3 regions of the Halomonas sp. H33-56 genome follow, and region 1 is predicted to be linked to each of the others. Evidence: predicted binding sites of a transcription regulator. Region 1 holds the regulator's gene; each other region holds the start of a gene.
The links. The regulator sigma-54, encoded in region 1, starts transcription at its own class of promoters, with help from an activator protein. The targets are predictions, from matches to a motif close to TGGCACNNNNNTTGCTNT.

Region 1 (6,978 bases):
GGTAAACTGAGTGACGAGTTAAAAGTTTACCACTGCTGCTGCTACCGTCGCCAACGCCAGCGCTCCCACCCGGAAAACCGGGGTAGAGCGGGGCAGGCGAGGGCACAAGGAGGAGCGGTGCTTCCTTAGGGATGCTGGGCTCAGGGATGCTGGGCGTCGACACGTTCGAGAAAGCGCTCGAACAGGAACGCCTCGTCGTTTTTCAGCGAGCGACTCAGGCAGTCGATGAACTCTCGGCGCGGATAGGTGAAGACCCGCGGCGCCTTGTAGGCATCCAGATCGATGGCGATCACCTCTCCGTCGACGACCAGGAAGTTCTCTGTGTGCAGGCCACGACAGTGGATACGGTCACGGTACAATGCTTCGAGAATGTCCAGGTAGCGGTTCTGCAGTTCCGGAGAGTCGAGGACCAGCTTTTTAAGCGCGATGCCGTGCACGTTGGCGGTGACCAGACGATAGCGCTCTGCCGACAGGATTTTCGGTGTGGCGATACCCAGTCGCTCCAGTCGGCCGGCGACATAGCGAAAATTGTGGCCGGGGTAGCGCCGGATGCCCAGGCGGTAGCGCCAGCGATCGCTGGTCTTGGGCGTGAAGGTCTTGATGAAGGCGTCCTGGTCCGCGTCGTAGTGGACCTCGGTGTACTTGCCGGTCTGGATCAGTTGCATGGCGTCCTTGGCAGGCAGGGGGTGGCGGTCAAAACAAGGAGAGGGAAGACGTCAGGCGTCTTCGTCGAAGCGTGCGTCGAACAGTGCCTCCAGAGCGTCCAGCACCGCGTCCGCGTCCTTGCCTTCGGCCTCCAGGGTCAGTTCCGTTCCGCAGGGGGCGGCCAGCATCAGCAGCGACATGATGTTGGCGGCGTCACCCGAGCGGCTGCCATGGTGGACGGTGACGGTGGCGTCAAAGGGTTGGCAGCAGGTAACCAGGCGAGTCGCGGCGCGTGCATGCAGGCCGCGACGATTGGTCAGGGTCAGGGTGCGTCGGGCCACGCCTAGAGTCCTCCGCTGTCCAGTCGGCGTTGCTGGCCGAGTTCGCGGTGGCGTAGACGGACGCGGGGATGCTGGTCGGCCAGGGCCGAGGCGATTCCCTCGGCCAGGTAGACCGAACGATGCTGTCCTCCGGTGCAGCCCACCGCCACGGTGAGGTAGCTGCGCTGGCTTTGCTGATAGCGCGGTAGCCAGGTGCGCACCCAGGCGAGAATGTCGCGCTTCATGTCGGCGACGTCCTGATAGCGTTCGAGGAAGTCGATGACGCTGGGATCGCAGCCATTGGCATCACGCAGCGATGGTTCCCAGTAGGGGTTGGGCAGACAGCGGGCATCGAACACGATGTCTGCATCCGGCGGCACGCCACGCTTGAAGCCGAAGGACTCCACGGTCAGGCTCAACTGGCCGCTGCGGTGGTCGGCGACCTGTTCGGCGATGCGCGAACGCAGTTCGTGCACCGACATGCGAGAGCTGTCGATGACCAGATCGGCCAGGTCTCGAATACCCGAAAGGGCCTTCTGTTCGGACTCGATGGCTTCCGCCAGGGTCATGTCGCTATCACGGGTCAGCGGGTGACGGCGCCGCGTGTGGGAGTAGCGCTCGAGCAGAATTCGCGCATCACTGGTCAGGTAGACCACCTGGCAGTCGATCGGACTCTGCTTGAGGGACGCCAGCTGGGCGGGGAAGCGTTCCAGCGCCTCAGGCAGGTTGCGGGCGTCGACGCTGACGGCGATACGGCGGGAATGACCGTTTTCCAGCTCGTCCACCAGGGCGCCCAGCAAGGTCGCGGGAAGGTTGTCGATGGCGTAGAACCCCAGGTCCTCCAGGGCCTGAAGGGCCACGGACTTTCCCGAGCCGGAGCGACCACTGATGATCACGAGCTGCATGTCCTGTCTCCTTGGGCAGGCGTCCATTGCTGATGGCCTAGGCAAGGCCGCGATCAGGAGGGAGTGTCGTCCCCTGGCGCCTGTTGGCGGATGGCTTCCTGCAGGCGCTCGTGAAGCTCGCGCTGGGAGCTGGCGTGGCGCAGACGGTGACGTGTGTCGGCGTCGTTCATGACGCCGGCGACCTGGCCGAGCAGGGCAAGATGGGCGTCGTCGGCCTCTTCCGGCACCAGCAGCACGAACACCAGATCGACGGGCTCACCATCGATGGCATCGAAGTCGACAGGTTCCGCGAGTTTGAGGAAGCCGGAGATGGGCGCCTTGCAGTGGGGGTTGCGGGCATGGGGAATGGCGACGCCATTGCCGATGCCGGTACTGCCCAGGCGCTCACGTCCGATCAGCCGACTGAAGACCTCCTGGCTGTCCAGGCTCGGGGTGTTCTGCGCAATGAAGGTGCTGAAAAACTCCAGCACCCTCTTCTTGCTGCCTCCCGGGACATCGAACAATGTGCGCTCGGGAGGGAGAATGGCTTCCAATGTCATGAGAGTCAGCGAATTCCGGCGCCTTGGGCGCGGGCTTGGGATTTTTCCTTGTGCTTGACCAGCTGGCGGTCCAGCTTGTCGGCAAGGGCGTCGATAGCAGCATACATGTCGCCGTCCTGCGCTTCGGCATGCAGGTCGGCACCGGCGGCGTGAAGGGTGCAGGCGGCCAGCTGGCGTTCCTTTTCCACCGAGAGGGTCACCTGGACGTTGGTGATGTTGTCGTAGTGGCGCTCCACACGGGCGAGCTTCTCTTGTACGTAGTCACGCAGGGGATCGGTCAATTCGACGTGGTGGCCGGTGATGTTGACTTGCATGACAGGCTCCTTGCTCTTTCGGGTGGTGGCTTGATTGTAACCCTTTTTCCGATCCTGCAAACCCCCTCGACGCTACGCAGAAAGACGCAGATGTCATGCGAAATTTCAAGTGCTTGCGCTTTCCCGATAACTAGGCTAGCGACGCCGCAGCGCAAGGCCTCAGCGCAGTCGCTTGCGCTCGCTGGAAGACGGAATATTCATGGCTTCCCGGTACTTTGCCACGGTGCGTCTGGCGACATTGACGCCGTCTTCCGCCAGCAATTCCACCAGTTTGCTGTCCGACAGAGGTTTGCGGGCAGGTTCCTTTTGAATCAACGATTTGATCATGGCGCGGATGGCGGTACTGGAATGGGCGTCGCCATCCTGGCCGACCTGGCTCGAGAAAAAATACTTCAACTCGAACACGCCGCGAGGCGTGTGCACGAACTTCTGGGTGGTCACGCGGGAGATGGTGGACTCGTGCATCTCCACCTTGTCTGCGATATCGGCCAGCACCAACGGTTTCATGGCCGCTTCTCCCTGCTCGAGGAAGTCGATCTGACGCACCATGATTTCCCGGCCGACCTTCAGCAAGGTGTCGTTGCGGCTGGACAGACTCTTGATCAGCCAGCGCGCCTCCTGCAGGTGGTCCTTGAGGAACTGGTTGTCCTGGCTCTTGTCCGCGCGCCGAATCAGCGCAGCGTAGTCGGGCTGGATGCGCAGTCGGGGCATTGCATCCGGATTGAGTTCAACGCGCCAGCCCTCTTCGGTGTGGCGTACCACCAGGTCGGGTATGACGTAGTCGTTATCGCTGTCACCGAACTGGCTGCCGGGACGTGGGTCGAGGCTCCGGATCAGCTCGATGACGCTGTCGAGTTGGTCGTCATCGAGTCCTAGTCGGCGCTTCAGCAGACGTCGGTCGCCGCTGGCCAGCGCCTCGAGAAACTGTCTTACCAGTCGTCCGGCCTGGGGCAGCAGGACGGTATCGCGAGGCAGGCTATCCAGTTGCAGCATCAGACATTCGCGCAGGTCGCGGGCGAACACTCCGGTCGGTTCGAACTGTTGCAGCCGAACCAGCACCGCCTCCACCTCGGCGAGGGGAGGGGGGCGACGACCGTCTTGCTCGAGCCCTTGGGCGATGTCATCCAGTGTCTGCTCGAGATAGCCGTCGGCGTTGACCGCGTCGAGCAGGCTCTCGGCGATCAGGCGTTCCTGGTCGCTGACGTCGAGCATCGCCAGTTGCCAGCTCAGGTGGCTGTGCAGTGACTGGGAGCTTGCCTGGCGCTCGAAATCCGGCGCCTCGCCACTGCCGGCGGGGGTGGTGCCCAGGTCCTGGTAGGTGTCGGACCAGTCGCTGTCCACACTGAGTTCCGAGGGAATCTGATCCGCCCAGTCATCTTCCACGGCTTCCCTGGTCTGCTGTTCGCCGAACTCGTCCTCGAGTTCGAGCATGGGGTTGGCCTCCAGCGCCTGATGGACCTCCTGGCGCAGGTCCAGGGTCGAAAGCTGCAGCAGGCCGATCGCCTGTTGCAGTTGCGGGGTCATGGTCAGCTGGGTACCGATGCGCAGCTGCAGTGACGCCTTGAGGGCCATGGGTCGGGATCCACCAGTGTTGTCGAAAGGCTTTACCCTAACGACGAGTCATCAGACATGCAAGCATCTTGCCAAGTTGGTGTTTTTTGACCTGTGGGAGGGAGTGAAAAGGTCGATGTGGAACAACTTGGTAGGGGGGGGGAGGTGGTTCTTTCGAGGGAGGCCCTGTGTGCAAGGTGAGGCCGACCCTTTCGGGGCCGGCGGTTGGATGCTGATGCTGGCAAGTGTTGCGGCCGCTTGATGCGACTGCGGCTGTCGGGCGGCCCTGCGGTCTAGAGGCGGAAGTTCTCGCCCAGGTAGACCTCCTTGACGCGCTGGTTGGCGAGGATGGACTCGGCGCTGCCCTCGGCGATGATCTGGCCGTCGCCGACGATGTAGGCACGATCGCAGATATCGAGGGTCTCGCGCACGTTGTGATCGGTGATCAGGACGCCGATATCGCGGGCCTTGAGTTGACGAATGATGGACTTGATCTCGCCCACCGAGATCGGGTCGACCCCGGCGAAGGGTTCATCGAGGAGGATAAAGGCCGGCTCGGTGGCCAGGGCGCGAGCGATCTCGACCCGGCGCCGCTCCCCGCCGGACAGGCTCATGCCGGGGTTGTCGCGAATATGGCTGACGTGGAAATCCTCGAGGAGTTGCTCGAGACGTGCTTCTCGGCCCTCGCGGTCGAGGTCCTTGCGGGTCTCGAGGATCGCCATGATGTTGTCGGCCACCGACAGCTTGCGAAAGATCGAAGCCTCCTGAGGCAGGTAGCCGATACCGGCCAGCGCGCGCTGGTGCATGGCCGCGCGGCTCAGGTCCCGATCATCGATGCTGATGCTGCCGGCGTCGGCTCTGACCAGGCCGACGATCATGTAGAAGGAGGTGGTCTTGCCGGCCCCGTTGGGGCCCAGCAGACCGACGATGCTGCCCTGCTCGATTGACAGGCTGATGTCCTGGACGACGCGACGCTTCTTGTAGCTCTTGGCCAGATGGCGAGCGTGGAGAGTCTTCATCAGTTTCCTTGGCTTTCCGGCTCGAGGGTCATGCGAATGCGCTGCTCGCCCTGGACGCCCTGGGCGCTGGAGCGGGCCTGGACCACGCGGCGATCGAGGAAGTACTCCAGATAGGCACCGTCGAAGGTGTCATTGGCCTTGTGCAGCTCAGCCTGGTCGATCAGCTCCATGCGGCGTTCGGCCACGTGGTAGATCACCTTGCGGCCCCAGCCCTTGACCACCGGTTCTTCCGGGGATGGCTTCTGCTCGAGGTAGGCACGTGAGCCGGTCGCGGTCGCCAGTGACAGTTGTCCCTGGTCGTTGCGCTGGATCTCGACGCGTTCGCCGGTGAGGATCATGCTGCCTTGCACAATGCGCACGTCGCCGGTATAGACCGCGGTACCGGCGCGATCATCGAGATCCAGCTGGTCGGCCTCCACCTGAATCGGTGCGCTGCGATCACTTTCCAGCGCCAGGACACTGCTGCCGGTGGCGCCGGCGGCCAGGCCAAGGGCCAGGGCAAGCAGGAGGGCGGGACTTGGACGCATCATGGAAGGGGCTCCTTATTGAGGCTCTGGCGGATGATGACCGGTGACATTGTCGGTCAGGCGAGCGGTATTGTCATGGATCCAGGCGTCGAAGCGCTCCCCTTGCATCTGTTGAGGGGGTTGGCGTAGGACGGCTGGCGTTTCGCTCCAGACATGGCCACTGTCGCTGTCGTAGACCAATACCTCTGTATCAAGCTGCCAACGCTCCGCGGGGGCCTCGAGATGGGCGTCGCCCGACAGGGTCAGGGGGTTGCCGTCCGGACCCAGTTCACCGTTGTCGGCGTCGGCGATCCACTCTCGGCCGCTGTCGTCGATCAGCGCAAGGTCCGGCTGGTCCACCCGGGTGATGTCGTCGAGTGGTGTGTGCACAAGGCGTGGCGTATCGATGCGCTGATGGGGGGTGCCCTGGGCATCGAAGCGGGTCAGGCGGGCATCCACCAGGTAGTAGTCGGGCTCGCCGGCCTTGTCATTGGGTACCAGGTCGGGGACGTTGCTCTCGCGGGGGTCGAGCAACGTCAGGCCGCCACCGAGTACCAGCAGCAGGATGACCAGCCAGAAGCGAAAGCCTGGACGCAGTGCGCTCAGTTTCATGTCAGCGGTCCGTTGCTCAGGTAGCTGTCGATGATATCGTCGAGGCGGCCCTGGGCCATCAGCAGGGTGTCGGTGATCTCGCGCACCGCGCCATGTCCGCCGGCAACCTGGGTGACCCAGTCGGCGTGCTGACGAAGGTAGCAGGGGGCGCCTGGCACGGTGATGCCGACCGCACTGCGATGGATGCAGGGCAGATCCGGCAGGTCATCGCCGCAGTAGGCGACCTGGTCGAGGGTCAGGCCCAGCGAATCGCACAGCGATTCAAGGGCGGGCAGCTTGCGCTCGACCCCTTGCTGTACGTGCTCGATGCCGAGTGCTCTGGCTCTTTGAGTGACCATGGGGGAGCTGCGCCCGGTGATCAGGGCCACCTGGATGCCGGCGCGCTTGGCCAGCTTGAGGCCGTGGCCATCCAGGGTGTTGAACGCCTTCAACTCGGAGCCGTCGGCGTGGAAGTACAGTCGACCATCGGTCAGTACGCCGTCCACGTCCAGCGCCAGCAGCTTGATGTGGCGCAGGCGCTCCACCAGTTCCGGCGCGAGGGAGGCGAGAAGCTCGTGAGACATGACG
Region 2 (6,978 bases), 740 kb from region 1:
CGAAGATGATCGAATCCACCCCGGTGAGGATGGCGCAGCTCTGAGCCCGCAGCCGCTGGACGTCACGCCGAGCCTCGGCACCGGTGATCCACTGGGACTCGCCGGAGGCCATGGCGGTACGGCCGTCGAGGCTCATGGCGAGCTTGAGGCTGACCCGTGGACGCCCCCGGGTCATGCGCGACACGAAGCCGGCGTTCAATACCTGGGCGTCCGCCTCGAGGCAACCGAGCCTTACCTCGACCCCGGCGTCACGCAGGCGTGCGATACCGCGTCCCGCCACCTGAGGATTGGGATCCTGCATGGCTACCACCACCCTGGCGACACCGGCCTTGATCAAGGCATCGCAGCAAGGCCCTGTGCGCCCCTGGTGGGAGCAGGGTTCCAGCGTCACGTAAGCGGTGGCGCCTCGGGCGTGCTCACCGGCAGCCTCGAGTGCATGGACCTCGGCGTGGGGCTCCCCGGCGCGCTGATGGTAGCCGTCGGCCAGATGCTTGCCGTGCTTGACCAGTACGCAACCGACCCTCGGATTGGGCATGGTGGTGTAGCGACCGCGTTCGGCCAGCTTCAATGCCCTGGCCATCCAGGCTTCATCCTGGCCTGCCGTGATGTCCGTCGGATTCATGTGCTCTCCCCGGTGTCGGGCGAGAAACTCGGCTCCTGGGCCAGGCGGTCGATCTCGGCGCGAAATTCGTCGATATCCTGAAACCGTCGATAGACTGAGGCAAAGCGGATATAGGCCACCTGATCGAGGCGCTTCAGGGCATTCATCACCTCTTCACCGACCACCCGCGCCTGGACCTCGCGCTCGCCCCGTGCGCGCAGGTTCTGGCGGATACGTTCCACCGCCGCCTCGATCGACTCGGCGCTGACGGGGCGTTTTTCCAGCGCCCGCAGCATGCCGGCCCGCAGCTTGATCTCGTCGAACACCTCCCGCGAGCCATCGGCCTTGATGATCCGTGGCATGATAAGTTCAGCGGTCTCGTAGGTGGTGAAGCGCTCACCGCAGCCAGCACACTGCCGCCGTCGGCGCACCTGATCACCTTCGGCGACCAGCCGGGAGTCAGTCACTCGGGTCTCTTGGGCGCCACAGAAGGGGCAATGCATAGCGGACAGTCCGGCAGGAAAAATATGTCGCCATAGTGTAACGGCTGAGGCCTGCCCCGCCCAGCGCAATGGCCCAGGTCATCCGCGATTTCAGCTGAGTTGGCACGCCCTGTGCTTGATACTTTCTTTCTAGCCGTCAATGAAATGGCGAGCGCTCACGGGGCAAGGCGCCCCCACGCCTGCGGAGGACACCATGGCAAGCCACCTCTCCCCCCTGGAACCCGACGACTTTCGCCAGCGTGCCGCAGAGCTGCTCGCGCCTCTCTATGGTGCACGCAGCGAAGAGGTCCTGCGCCGTCTGCTGCGCCTGATCGAAGCGCAGGGGGCCGGGTTGAGGCACCGTCATGGTGCACGCCAGACGCTGTGGAGCGAGCAGGACCAGTGGCTGATCGTCTATGGCGACTCGCTGCTGGATGCCGACAAGCCCCCCCTGGCGGTACTCGATGAGTTCCTGAGCAAGCGCCTGAAGACCGTCTTCAGCGGTGTCCATGTGCTGCCCTTCTTCCCCTGGAGCAGCGACGACGGCTTCTCGGTGATCCACTATCGCGAGGTCGACCCGAAACTGGGCGACTGGCGCGATATCCGGCGCCTGGCCAGTCACCATGATCTGATGGTGGACCTGGTGCTCAACCATGTCTCGCGAGAATCACTGTGGTTCGCCGACTATCTCGGCGGCAACCTGCCCGGGCGCGACTACTTCATCGAGATGGACCCCGATACCGATCTCAGCGAGGTGGTGCGTCCGCGCAGCTCGCCGTTACTGGTCCCCGTCAGCACCCGCCGTGGCGTTCGTCACCTGTGGGCGACCTTCTCCGAGGACCAGATCGACCTCAACTTCGCCAACCCCGACGTCTTGATCGAATTCGTCGGCATCCTGCTGTTCTACCTGCAGCAGGGGGCCCGCATCGTCCGGCTGGACGCCGTCGCCTTCCTGTGGAAACGCCCCGGCACCCGCTGTATCCATCTTCCCGAGACCCACGCGGTGGTGCGGCTGTTGCGGGCGGTGGTCGACCACGTCGCCCCCGGCACCCTGATCATCACCGAAACCAACGTGCCCCACGCCGAGAACATCAGCTACTTCGGCCTGGAGCGACAGGACACGCCGCCCGACGAGGCCCACCTGGTCTATCAGTTCCCGCTGCCACCTCTGTTGCTGCACACCTTGACCAGTGGCGAGGCCGGCACCCTGGCACGCTGGCTCGACAGCCTGCCCGAGCTCCCCGCCGGCTGCAGCTATCTGAACTTCACCGCCAGCCACGATGGCATTGGCGTGCGCCCGCTGGAAGGCTGGCTGGAAGGCCACGAGATCGACGCCCTGGTCGCATTGATGCAGCGCTTCGGTGGCTTCGTCAGCATGCGCCGGCAGGCCGACGGCAGCGACAGCCCCTACGAGCTCAATATCACCTGGTTCGATGCCATGAGCGGCACCAGGCGCGGACCCGACCCGTGGCAGGTCGAGCGCTTCCTGTTGAGTCAGCACCTGATGCTGGTGCTGAAGGGTATCCCCGGCGTCTACCTGCACTGCCTGACCGCCACCCAGAACGACCACGACGGGGTCGAACGCAGCGGGCGCCTGCGTTCGATCAATCGCAAGCGCTGGGACCGCCAGGAGCTGGAACCTCTGCTGGACAGCCGTCACACGCCGACCCGCGAGGTGTTCTTCGCCCTCACCCGCCGTCTCGAGATCCGTCGCAGGGAACCCTGCTTCCACCCCGATGCGGCCCAGACGGTCATCCCCACACCACCGGAGCTGCTGGCGATCCAGCGCGGCCCCCTGGACGATGGCCGTCGACTGTTGGCCATTCACAACGTCACCGATCGGCCTCAGCCACTGGTACTGGACGGTCTCGATCAGTCCGGCTGGCAGGACCTGCTGGAAGGAGGCGCCTGGCGGCCCGTCGACACCCTGGCCCCCTATCGTTCACTGTGGCTGGTGCGCACCGACAGATAAGTCGCCGCACGCTCGGTGTATCGCACAACAGCGCGGCCCTGGCGCTTTCACTGCCCGGCGACGTCAGCGGTCGAACCGAAGGCGTTTGCTGCTGTCCTAGTGCGAGTGATTCTCGCTTGTCGCGGGATTCGTCCTACAAGATGCCGGAGAGTAACGACATGCCCCGCCGCCCCCGACTGCCCCGCCTGCCCGACCTGCCCCGCCATCAGCGTTCCTTCATGACCCTGGCGGCGGTGGCCTTCGGCCTGATGCCACTGTCCAGCGTCGAGGCCGAGGGCCACCCCGCCCCCATCGAGGCGCTGGAAGAGGAAGGCCTTGAGGTGCACGGTGAATTCGACGCGCCGGGTGGGCTTAGCGGCTTCGCCGCCAGCCATCGCGGACAGCCGATGACCATCTTCGTCACCGAGGATGGCGAGCACGCCATCGTCGGCAATCTGATCGACGCCGACGCCAACAATCTGTCGGAGGCGCCGCTGGAGCGCCTGGTACGCGGCCCCCAGGACGAGACCACCTGGCAGAGCCTTGAGGACAGCGCCTGGATCGCCGACGGCGATCCCGACGCCGAGCGCATCGTCTATGTGTTCACCGATCCCAACTGCCCCTACTGCACCCGCCTGTGGCAGCAGAGCCGGCCCTTCGTCGAAAGCGGCCAGGTCCAGCTACGCCACGTGATGGTCGGTATCCTCGACCCCGAGAGTCCGCGCCAGGCGGTCACGATGCTGGCCGCCGACGACCCTCAGGCCGCCCTCCGCGCCCATGAGAGCGGCGATCCGATTGAGCCCATGCGCCAACTGCCCAGAGACCTGGAGCAACGCCTGCAGAGCAACCATGAACTGTTTCGCAGCTTCGGCATGGTGGCGACCCCGGGCATCGTCTATCGCAACGATGGCAAGCTCGAGATGAGCCAAGGCCTGCCCAGCGAAGAACTGTTCCATACCATCATGGGGCCGGAGCCCGACTGACTGGGTTTATCAAGGCGCTGGCACCAGGGCCTGGTGCCAGCGCGATTTAGGCTTTAAACGAAAAGTCGACGAGCGATGGTTAGACAAGGCAAAAATCGGTGAGAAAGCGCAGTTTACGTGGTGTAAATGAGCATTTTGACCTGATTTTTAACGCCGTATTACCGAGCGCAGACACTTTTCGTCAAAGCCTTAGACATCCCCCGCGTTATCGGCCTCTACCGCGCTATATAGTTGTTCGGGCAGGTCCGGCAAGGCCGCACGCACGCGGTTCCAGCTGGGGATAAAGGGCTTCTCCCTGGGGTTGTCGAGAAAGGCGTTACCGGCCTCGATCAGATTGGCGGCAAACAGCTCCACCGCCTGCTCCTCAGCATGACGGTCCAGGCTCAACCCGTTCATGGTGGCGTCGTGGTCGTAAGCCTCGATCAGGTCGAGGGCCAGGCGATAGTAGGTGGCCTTGAGGGTACGAAAGCCTTCCGACGAGAAACCCACACCCTGGGTGGCCAGCTTGCGATAGAGCGCCTTGGCAATATCCAGGCTCATGCGGTTGAGCCCGGTGGCCGCGTCATCGGCGGACACCGGTTGATGCTTGTGGTCGTAGACGTCGGCGATATCCACCTGACACAGCCGATTGGTGGAGTGGTCGCGGTGGACCTCGGACAGCACCCCGATCTCCAGCCCCCAGTCGGCGGGGATACGGATGTTGTCCAGCACCTCGGTACGCATCGAGAACTCCCCCGACAGCGGGTAGCGATAGCTGTCCAGGTAGTCCAGGTAAGGCAAGGGCCCGTGCATGATCTTTAGCGCCCGCAGCAGCGGGGTCACCATCAGCCGGGAGACCCGGCCGTTGAGCTTGCCCTCGGCGATACGCGGGTAGTAGCCCTTGCAGAAGGCGTAGTTGAAGCGTGGGTGGGCCACCGGATACATCAGCCGTGCCAGCAGGCCGCGGTCGTAGGTCAGGATATCGCAGTCATGCAGCCCCACCGCGGCGGTGCGCCCGGATGCCTGCACATAGCCCGCACAGAACCACACATTGCGGCCCTTGCCCGGCTGCTGTGGCGCCAGGCCTTCCTCGGCCAGCTGCGCGTCCAGCTCGCTCAGGCGCGGGCCGTCATTCCACAGGATGCGATGGTGCTGGGGCAGGCGCGAAAAGAACTCGCGTGCCCGCAGAAACTGGTCCCGGTCGGCACGATCGAGGCCGATCACGATCTCCGACAGATAGCTCGCCTGGGCCAGGGACTCGACGATGGCGTCCAGCGCCGGTCCTTCCAGCTCCGAGTACAATGACGGCAGGATCAGCCCGAGCGGGCGCTGGCGGCCGAAGCGCTCCAGATCCGCCTCCAGGTCTTCGACCTTGCGCCGGGTCAGGTTGTGAAAGTCGGTGATGATGCCGTTCTGGTGGAAATCGCTCATGCCTCACCCTCCTCGCCCAGCTTGTGATGATCCTTGTCGTCGGCGCCGCCGGCATCTACGCTGCCGGCCTCAGCGCTGCTGGCAGGCTCCGCCGCGTCCTGCTCTCCCCAGAAGTGCGCAACCCCCTCGGCCCAGCCCCTGGGGCCCAGCGCCTCGCTGCGATACAAGCGCGGCTGGCACGGGGACACGTCGAGGCCATGGCGGGCACGAATCACCACCGCCGCATCGGTGGCCTCGAGCATGGCGACATCGTTGGGGCCATCGCCCAGCGACAGGGTCTCGGGGCGTCGGCCCTTGAGCGCCTCGAAGCGGGCGCACAGCCATTGCACCGCCTGGCCCTTGTCGGTGTCGCCGAGCACGTGCCAGAAGCGCCCGCCCCTCGTCATGCGCAGGCCGTCACTGGCCAGGCCCTCGCGAAAGCGCTGCAGCAGCGCTTCGTCGTCTTCCCACAACAGCGGCTCGCTGCCCTCGCGCAGGCGTGCCAGGCGAGCCTCCTGTTCATCCAGACCGGTGAAGGCCACCACGTCCTCCAGCGCCATCTCGCTCATGGTCAGAAAGCGCGCGGACAGCCGCTCACGCCAGATCGCCACCCGCCGGCGAATCAGCCCGATATCCACCCCGAGGGTGCGGATCACCAGGCCATCCGGGCCCGGCTGTCCCTCACGTCGGGCGTGACACCAGCTGGGGGGCAGCGCAATCACCGCGCCGTTCTCGGCGATAAAGGGGCGATCGGCGAGGCCGAGCTGCTGGCGCAGCCCGAGCAGTTCACTGCGGGTCTTGCTGGTCACCGGGATCGCCGCAACGCCGGCCTCACGCAGGGCATCGAGCCAGGGCTCGGCGGGCTTCCAGCCGTAGTCATGGTGGTCGAGCAGCGAGCCATCCAGGTCGGTGAACAGCAGCCTGGGCCCGTCGAAGGCACCGATTCGGGGAGTCGTGCTGGCGTGCATGGTGGGACCTTCGCATCAAAAGGGTTCACCGAGATGCAAAGCAAGGGCTGCGCCAGCGCTCAACAGAGCAACGGGAAAACAAGCAGATGACGGGAAGGTAGACGTCAGCGCAACGAGGCCCCGTCAGGTCCGGGGCGGGCGCGGCCGTGTCCGGTGCAGGATAAGGCACCACAATGGTGCATCGACTGCCGACGCCCCGCTGCAAGCACACAGCCCCAGAACGACGACACCCCCGAGAGCGGGGCTCTCGGGGGTGTCATTGGTGGCCTGAGCGGCGGGTCATCCCGCCGGGCACTCAGCCGTAGACCGGCAGGCGGGTGCAGACGTCTTCCACCTTGGCCTTGACCTCGGCCTCGATGACCTCGGTGGACTCGCCCTTGGCCATGACGTCGAGGATGTCGCAGATCCAGCCAGCCAGATTACCGCACTCGCTCTCGCCGAAACCACGGGTGGTGACCGCCGGGGTGCCGATACGCAGGCCAGAAGTCACGAAGGGGCTCTGCGGATCACCGGGCACGGCGTTCTTGTTGACGGTGATGTGGGCACGACCCAGGGCGGCGTCCGCGTCCTTGCCGGTCAGGCCCTGCTTGATCAGCGACAGCAG
Region 3 (6,978 bases), 2.5 Mb from region 1:
TGATGCCGTTGCGGGATTCGGCGGGCATCTCGAACAGCGCACCGACCTCGTAGTGGCGGTTGAGCTGGTAGACCACGCCGGCCGCCAGCACCATCATGGCCGCCGCCGCCCAGCGCTCGATGCGCTCGATACCCAGGTGGCCGCGCAGCACGATCAGCACCACGATGGTCTCGCACAGGATCGTCATCAGCGGCAGGTTGGAGTAGCCGGTGGTGGCCTCGATGGCGTAGTCCAGGCTCATGCCGGCCAGCAGCGCCTGGATCCAGCTCCAGGCGATCAGCACCGCCATGTTGACCAGCGAAATGATCTTCGAGCCGGTGGGGCCATAGGCGCGGCGGGTCAGGGCCATCGAGGGCAGGCCGGTGCGCTGGCCCATCAGTCCTACCAGCAGCAGCGGAATGGCGCCGATCAGCGAGCCGATCAGGACCCAGGTCATGGCGACCGGGAAGCGCAGATCGGGCACCAGCAGCATGCCGGTGAGGATGGTGGTGACGACCACGTTGGCGCCGAGCCACAGGGCAAAGGTGGCCATGCCTCCCATGCTCTTGTGCTGGTGTTCATCCAGGGTGTCGTGGCCGATCAGCCGCTTGAGTGAAATCATCTAGGAAACCTTTGTGGTTATGGTTGGTAGGTACCGCAGGGGCGCGAAATTGGGAGCGCAAAACGGAGCAGATAAAAGGGGCGGACAAAAGGAGCAAAAGGGCCGGCGCCGTGGCGCCGGCAAAGGGGTCGTTGCTCGATCAGGCCACCGCGGCGTTCCATGCCGTGGCGTCGATTTCGATCAGCATCGGGCCGTCTTCGGGGCGATGGGCGATTGCCCGGGCGAGGCCGGCGGGGTTGCCGACCCGGGTCGCCGCACAGCCGAAGCCGGCCGCCAGGGTCTGGAAGTCCGGTGCCTGGATGTCCACGCCGAGGCGGGTGACGCCGGCGTTGTCCATGAAGCGGCGGATTTCCTCGTAGCCCTGGTTGTGCCACAGCAGCACGATGACCGGCAGCCTTTCCTCCACCGCACAGGCAAGCTCGGTCAGGGTGAACATCACCCCACCGTCGCCCACCAGCGCCACCACCGGCAGGTCCGGCTGGCCGAGGCTCGCGCCCATGGCCGCGGGCAGGCCGTAGCCGAGAGTGCCGTAGCCGGTGGACGCGTTGAAGAAACGGCGCGGCGCGTCCTGGCTGACCAGATGGTTGGCGGCGTAGGTGGTGGCGCAGGAATCGCCCACCAGGATCGCCCCCGGCAGGCTCTCGCGCAGGGTGTCGAACAGCGGCACATAGGGGCGGAAGGCCGGATCATCGGCCAGCGCCAGGGCGCTCAGCGCATCATGTGTACGCTTGCGGCCATCGCGCGAAAGCTGCTCACCGCCGAGGCGCTGGTCGCAGCCGGTGGCCAGCGCTTCGAGGCTGGAGGCAGCGTCGGCCACCAGTGCCAGGTCGGCATGCTGGTTGCGGGCAAGCTGCTCGGGGTCCAGGTCGATGCGAATCAGTCGACCGTCGAGGGTAAAGCCGTCGTCGAACACCACGTCATAGTCGGTCTCGCCAAGCTCGGTGCCGATGGCCAGCACCACGTCGGCTTCATGGGCAAGCTCCCGCACCGCTGGCAGCGAGGCGTTGGCGCCCAGATCCAGCGGATGGTCGCGGCCGAGCAGGCCCTTGGCGTTGATGGTGGTGACGGTGGGGGCGTCGAGGCTCTCGACCAGACGACGGGCGGCGTCCGGGGCATCGACGCAGCCGCCGCCGAGCAGCACCAGCGGGCGCTTGGCGTCGACCAGCCAGTCGAGCGCCTGCTCGAGTGCGGCGGGGGCCGGTGCGGCCTTGGCCAGCGCCGTGCGGCGCGTGCTGACAGGCTCGCTGACCGGGGCGTCGAACAGGTCGATGGGGATCTCGATATGCACCGGGCCGGGGCGGGCGCCATCGAACACGGCGAAGGCACGGGCCAGCACCTCGCCGAGGCCGTTCGGGTCGAGCAGGGTGTGGCTGAAGCGCGAGACGCCGGCCATCAGCTCGCGTTGGCCGGGGAGTTCGTGCAGCCGGCCCTGGCCGCGTCCCAGGGTGTCGCGGCGGTTGACGCTGGAGATCACCAGCATCGGCACCGAGTCGGCCAGGGCCTGGCCCATGGCGGTGGCGATATTGGTCATGCCGGGGCCGGTGATGATGAAGCACACGCCGGGCTTGCCGGTGGTGCGGGCGTAGCCGTCGGCCATGAAGCCGGCGCCCTGTTCGTGGCGCGGGGTGACGTGGCGGATGCCACTGCCCTGGTGGTCGTGTCCATTGCCGCCTTCGAGGCCACGATAGAGCTCGATGGTGTGGACGCCGGGGATACCGAAGACGGTGTCCACGTCGTAGGTGTCACGCAGCAGACGGATCAGCAGTTCAGCGCAGGTCATGCGGTACTTCCTTGAGACGGATCAGGGGCTTGAGACGGGCCAGGGGCTTGAGACGGATCAGAGGCTTGAGACGAGCCAGGGGCGAGGGCGGGGTCCGGGGCCACCGAGTAGGGGGCTCTTGCGAAGATCCGCCTGACCATGGGCTCGAAGTGCGCCAGCGGCAGGGTGTCATAGGCGGGGTCGAAGGACGGACAGTCCCAGTCACGACAGAAGGCTTCGCAGTCGTCGAACCAGGGGTGGCCGCGGAACCGCTCGCGGGCGTCCTTGTCGCCGCCGACCTTGTCCCAGTAATAGTGACCCTGGAAGACGTCGTGATGCTGGACGATCCAGTGGGTCTTCTCGCTGACGAAGGGGCGCAGGATCGAGGCAGCGAAGGCGGCGTGATCGAAAAGCGCCAGTTCGTCGCCGATGTCGTGGACCAGGGCGGCGACGATCATCTCTTCGTCGGCGCCGGCACGCTCGGCCCGGGTCGCGCTCTGCAGACAGTGCTCCAGCCGGGTGATCTGGTAGGGCTGGTGGCCCTCGCCCAGCCGGGCGAGGGTATCCAGTACGCTGTAGGCGAGGCCGGCCAGGTAGTCGGCGTCGTGGGCGGCGATCACCGCCCAGTCTTCTGCCGTGCTTTGGTCGATGCGGGTGAAGGCCGCCTTGCCGGCGGCGTGAGCATCGTTTGGGTCTGTCATGTCGGCCTCCCGATCAACCCACCAGCCAGTGGGCCATGACCACGATGATGGGCAGAGTGATGGCGGTGCGCAGCAGGAAGATCACCACCAGTTCCCACAGCTTGAGCGGGATCCGTGACTTCAGCAGCAGGGCGCCGATCTCTGACATGTAGATCAACTGGGTCAGTGACAGACAGGCGATGACGAAGCGGGTCAGTTCGCTCTCGATATCGCTGGCCAGTACCGCCGGCAGGAACATGTCGGCGAAACCCACCAGGGTCGCCGGCGCGGCGGCCTCGGCCTCGGGCAGACCCATCCACTCGAGCACCGGCACCATCGGCATGGACAGCCAGGTGAACAGCGGAGTGAACTCGGCCAGTACCAGCGCCACGGTACCGATGGCGATGACCAGCGGCAGCAGCCCGAAGAAGATGTCGGCGACGTTGAACAGTGCCAGGCGGGCGAGCTTGAGCGGGCCCGGGGCGGTCTCGGCGCGGGCCACGGCGATGCCCAGGCTGTAGCGCAACAGGCTCTGGTTGCCGGTGTTTTCTTCCTGGATCTGGCAGCCCACCGGCTCGTAGTAGGTGTTGGCCTTGCGTGACAGCGGCGGCAGGCGCGGCACGATGACAGCGGCGACCAGGCCGGCGACCACCACGGTCAGGTAGAACGGCACGAACAGGTGGTTGATGCCGATGAAGCTGGTCACCAGCAGGGCGAAGGCGATCGACACGATCGAGAAGTTGGTGGCGATGGCCGAGGCCTCGCGGGCGTTGTAGAAGCCCTGCTCGTACTGCTGGGTGGTGATCAGTACGCCGACGGTGCCGGAGCCCATCCAGGAGGCGGTGGCGTCGATGGCGCTGCGCCCGGGCAGCCCGAAGATCTTGCGAAAGGGCGTGCGCACCATGGAGCCGATGAACTCCATGAAGCCGAAGTCCACCAGGAAGGGCAGCAGGATGGCGGCGAAGAAGAAGAAGGTCAGCAGCACCGGCGCCAGGTCATTGAGCATCACCCCGCCGGTGAAGGAGGCGGTGACCATCTCCGGGCCGACCTGGAAGTAGGTCATCAGCGCGAAGGCGGCGCCGAGGGCGCGCATCACCACCCACAGCGGGGCGATGTCGAACAGCTCCTTCATCGCGCCCTGGCGGGCCCAGCCTGGTTTGGTCAGCTTGACCACCAGGGTCAGCACGATGGACAGGGTGAGCACTACGGTGGCGATGGCGGGCAGGGCGTCGCCGAGGGTGGCCTTGAGCCAGTCGGCGGCCAGACCCATGCCGATGTTGATGGTGTCACCGACCGAGAAGGGCACCAGGAACAGCAGGATGCCGATCAACGACGGGACGAGGAACTTGATCAGACCATGGGTGCTTAGCTTGCCCCCGTCGGTCGTGATCTTGTCGGCAGAATGCAGGTGGGAGGACATGGGCGATCACTCTTTGCTGTTGTAATGGTCGGCGCCCTGACGCGGGCGCCTCGTTGGCTGTCGCCAGGGCCACTCCCTGGCCCTGTGAGGATTCAGTCGCGGCGCGCGACTCCGGGGAGCACGCACAGCATTTCATAGAGCAGGGTGGCGCCCATCAGGGCGGTGTTGCCGCTGGGGTCGTAGGGCGGGGAGACTTCGACCAGGTCGCCGCCGACGATATTGAGCCCCTGGGCGCCGCGCACGATCTCCAGGCCCTGGGCCGAGGTCAGGCCGCCCATTTCCACCGTGCCGGTGCCGGGCGCCACCGACGGGTCCAGGCCATCGATGTCGAACGAGATGTACACCGGGCCATCGCCCATCTGCTCGCGCACCTCGGCCATCAGCGGCTCGAGAGACTTGTGCCAGCACTGTTCGGCCTGGACCACGCGGAAGCCCTGCTGGCGACACCAGTCGAAGTCCTCGGCGGCGTAGCCGGTGCCGCGCAGGCCGATCTGGACGACCCGGTTGGCGTCCAGCAGCCCTTCTTCCTGGGCACGGCGGAACGGGCAGCCGTGGGCCACCTCTTCACCGAACATGTGCTCGTTGACGTCGGCGTGGGCGTCGATATGGATCAGCCCGACCGGGCCATGCTTCTTGGCGATGGCGCGCAGGATCGGCCAGGTAAGGGTGTGGTCACCGCCCAGGGTCAGCGGCACGCAGTCGTGGGACAGGACGTCGTCGTAGAAGCGGCTGATGATGTCCAGGTTCTTCGGCAGGTTGAAGGTGTTGATCGGCACGTCGCCGATGTCCGCCACCTGCAGGCTGTCGAAGGGTGCAGCACGGGTGGCCATATTGTAGGGGCGCAGCATGCGCGATTCGTCGCGGATCTGGCGCGGCCCCAGTCGGGTGCCCGGGCGGTTGGAGGTGCCGATGTCCATGGGAATGCCGATAAAGGCGGCGTCCAGACCCTCGGCGCTGGTCTGGGTGGGCAGACGCATCATGGTGGCAGGGCCACCGAAGCGCGGCATCTCGTTGCCGCCGAGAGGTTGATTGAAGTCGCTCACAGGGAACTCCTGGCATCGTGGATGGGGACGGTCGCGGCCCTGGGCCTGACGGTTGTTATGGGTGATGCAGACGTCGTGCCATCTTTTAAGCATTTATACTAAAGATGTAATAGAGGTGCAGGGATTCCAAGGGAAGGTCTGCTGTGGTGATAGACGTGATCCAGAAGTGAATCGCGATCCCGACGCATCGTGATACACTTCTGAATCAATGATGCATTTATGGATCGCTGGATGAGCGACGACGACACCAAGATTCTCAAGACCATCATCGACACCGCCCACGACCACTTCTTCATCGTCGCGCCGGATGGTCGTATCCGCGACGTCAGTCCCGGGGCGGCGGCGGTCTACGGCATGTCCTGCGAAGAGCTCTGCGCCACCAGCGTGCAGCGGCTCGAGGCCGATGGCGTGCTGACCCCGTCGGTCAGCCTGGAAGTCATTCGCAGCGGGCGGCCGGCCCAGCTGGTCCAGCGCACCGGCACCGGACGCAGGGTCATCGCCCAGGCCCATCCGGTATTCGAGGGTGAGCGGCTGGTGGCGGTGGTCAGCCGCTCCATGGACTTGACCGATCTGCAGCTGCTGCAGCAGGAGTACGCGCTGTTGCAGCGCCGCTTCAGCGAGCACTTGCGCCGGGGCCATGCGCTGGAGAGCGACAGCGAAGCACTCGAGGCCGAGCTCGATGACCTGGAGGTGAAAAGCCAGCTGATGCGCGAGGTGGCGCTGCTGCTCAAGCGGGTCGCGCCCACCGACGCCACGGTCTTGATGCTGGGCGAGTCCGGGGTGGGCAAGACCGCTTTCGCCCGCCAGCTGCACCGTTGGAGTTCTCGCCGCGATGGCCCCTTTATCGACGTCAACTGCGCCGCCATCCCTGAAAGCCTGTTCGAATCGGAGATGTTCGGCCATGAAAAGGGCGCGTTTTCCGGCGCCGCGCCGGGGGGCCGCAAGGGGCTGATCGAGCAGGCCGAGGGCGGCACCCTGTTTCTCGACGAGATCGGCGAGTTGCCCCTGGCGGTGCAGACCAAGCTGCTCAAGACCATCCAGGACGGCAGTATTACGCGGCTTGGGGACAGGGCCCCGCGACGGGTCGACTTTCGCCTGGTGGTGGCCACCAATCAGGACCTGTCGGCACGGGTCGAGCAGGGCCTGTTTCGCCTGGATCTGTACTACCGGCTGAACGTGATTCCGGTCACCCTGCCGCCCCTGCGCGAGCGCCGCGAGGATATTCCCGGCCTGGTCGAGCGCCAGCTAAAGCGCCTCAATCGGCGTTATGGACGCGACAAGATGCTGGCGCGAGACGTGTGGCAGGCACTGATGGGCTGGGATTGGCCGGGCAATGTGCGTGAGTTGGAAAACACCCTGGAAAGGGCCTGGTTATCCAGTGACGATGTCATCCAGGGCGATCTGCTGGTGCCGCCCACGGGGGCCTCGTTAGGGCCGCTCGGCTCGCAGCAGCGTGAAGCGCAGCAGACGGCGGC

Region 2: NFH98_RS04360 (sugar phosphorylase) is a predicted target of sigma-54. The motif match lies at 1,205-1,222, and genes of this name have one in related genera.
Region 3: speB (agmatinase) is a predicted target of sigma-54. The motif match lies at 5,567-5,584, and genes of this name have one in related genera.

The regions. Positions count from the first base shown of each region.
Region 1 covers NZ_JAMSHP010000001.1:1,691,770-1,698,747, forward strand. Annotated here, with positions in the region: gene NFH98_RS07330 (BUD32 family EKC/KEOPS complex subunit) at 141-665, opposite strand; gene NFH98_RS07335 (HPr family phosphocarrier protein) at 717-986, opposite strand; gene rapZ (RNase adapter RapZ) at 989-1,870, opposite strand; gene ptsN (PTS IIA-like nitrogen regulatory protein PtsN) at 1,924-2,409, opposite strand; gene hpf (ribosome hibernation-promoting factor, HPF/YfiA family) at 2,415-2,723, opposite strand; gene NFH98_RS07355 (RNA polymerase factor sigma-54) at 2,883-4,295, opposite strand; gene lptB (LPS export ABC transporter ATP-binding protein) at 4,568-5,293, opposite strand; gene lptA (lipopolysaccharide transport periplasmic protein LptA) at 5,293-5,823, opposite strand; gene lptC (LPS export ABC transporter periplasmic protein LptC) at 5,836-6,411, opposite strand; gene NFH98_RS07375 (KdsC family phosphatase) at 6,408-6,974, opposite strand.
Region 2 covers NZ_JAMSHP010000001.1:949,219-956,196, reverse strand. Annotated here, with positions in the region: gene ribD (bifunctional diaminohydroxyphosphoribosylaminopyrimidine deaminase/5-amino-6-(5-phosphoribosylamino)uracil reductase RibD) at 1-622, opposite strand, end outside; gene nrdR (transcriptional regulator NrdR) at 619-1,104, opposite strand; gene NFH98_RS04360 (sugar phosphorylase) at 1,298-3,055, shown strand; gene dsbG (thiol:disulfide interchange protein DsbG) at 3,214-4,017, shown strand; gene NFH98_RS04350 (glycosyltransferase family protein) at 4,207-5,427, opposite strand; gene NFH98_RS04345 (HAD-IIB family hydrolase) at 5,424-6,374, opposite strand; gene glyA (serine hydroxymethyltransferase) at 6,670-6,978, opposite strand, start outside.
Region 3 covers NZ_JAMSHP010000001.1:4,171,325-4,178,302, reverse strand. Annotated here, with positions in the region: gene NFH98_RS17800 (purine-cytosine permease family protein) at 1-601, opposite strand, end outside; gene NFH98_RS17795 (5-guanidino-2-oxopentanoate decarboxylase) at 741-2,381, opposite strand; gene NFH98_RS17790 (HD domain-containing protein) at 2,378-3,061, opposite strand; gene NFH98_RS17785 (YjiH family protein) at 3,075-4,460, opposite strand; gene speB (agmatinase) at 4,553-5,503, opposite strand; gene NFH98_RS17775 (sigma-54 interaction domain-containing protein) at 5,735-6,978, shown strand, end outside.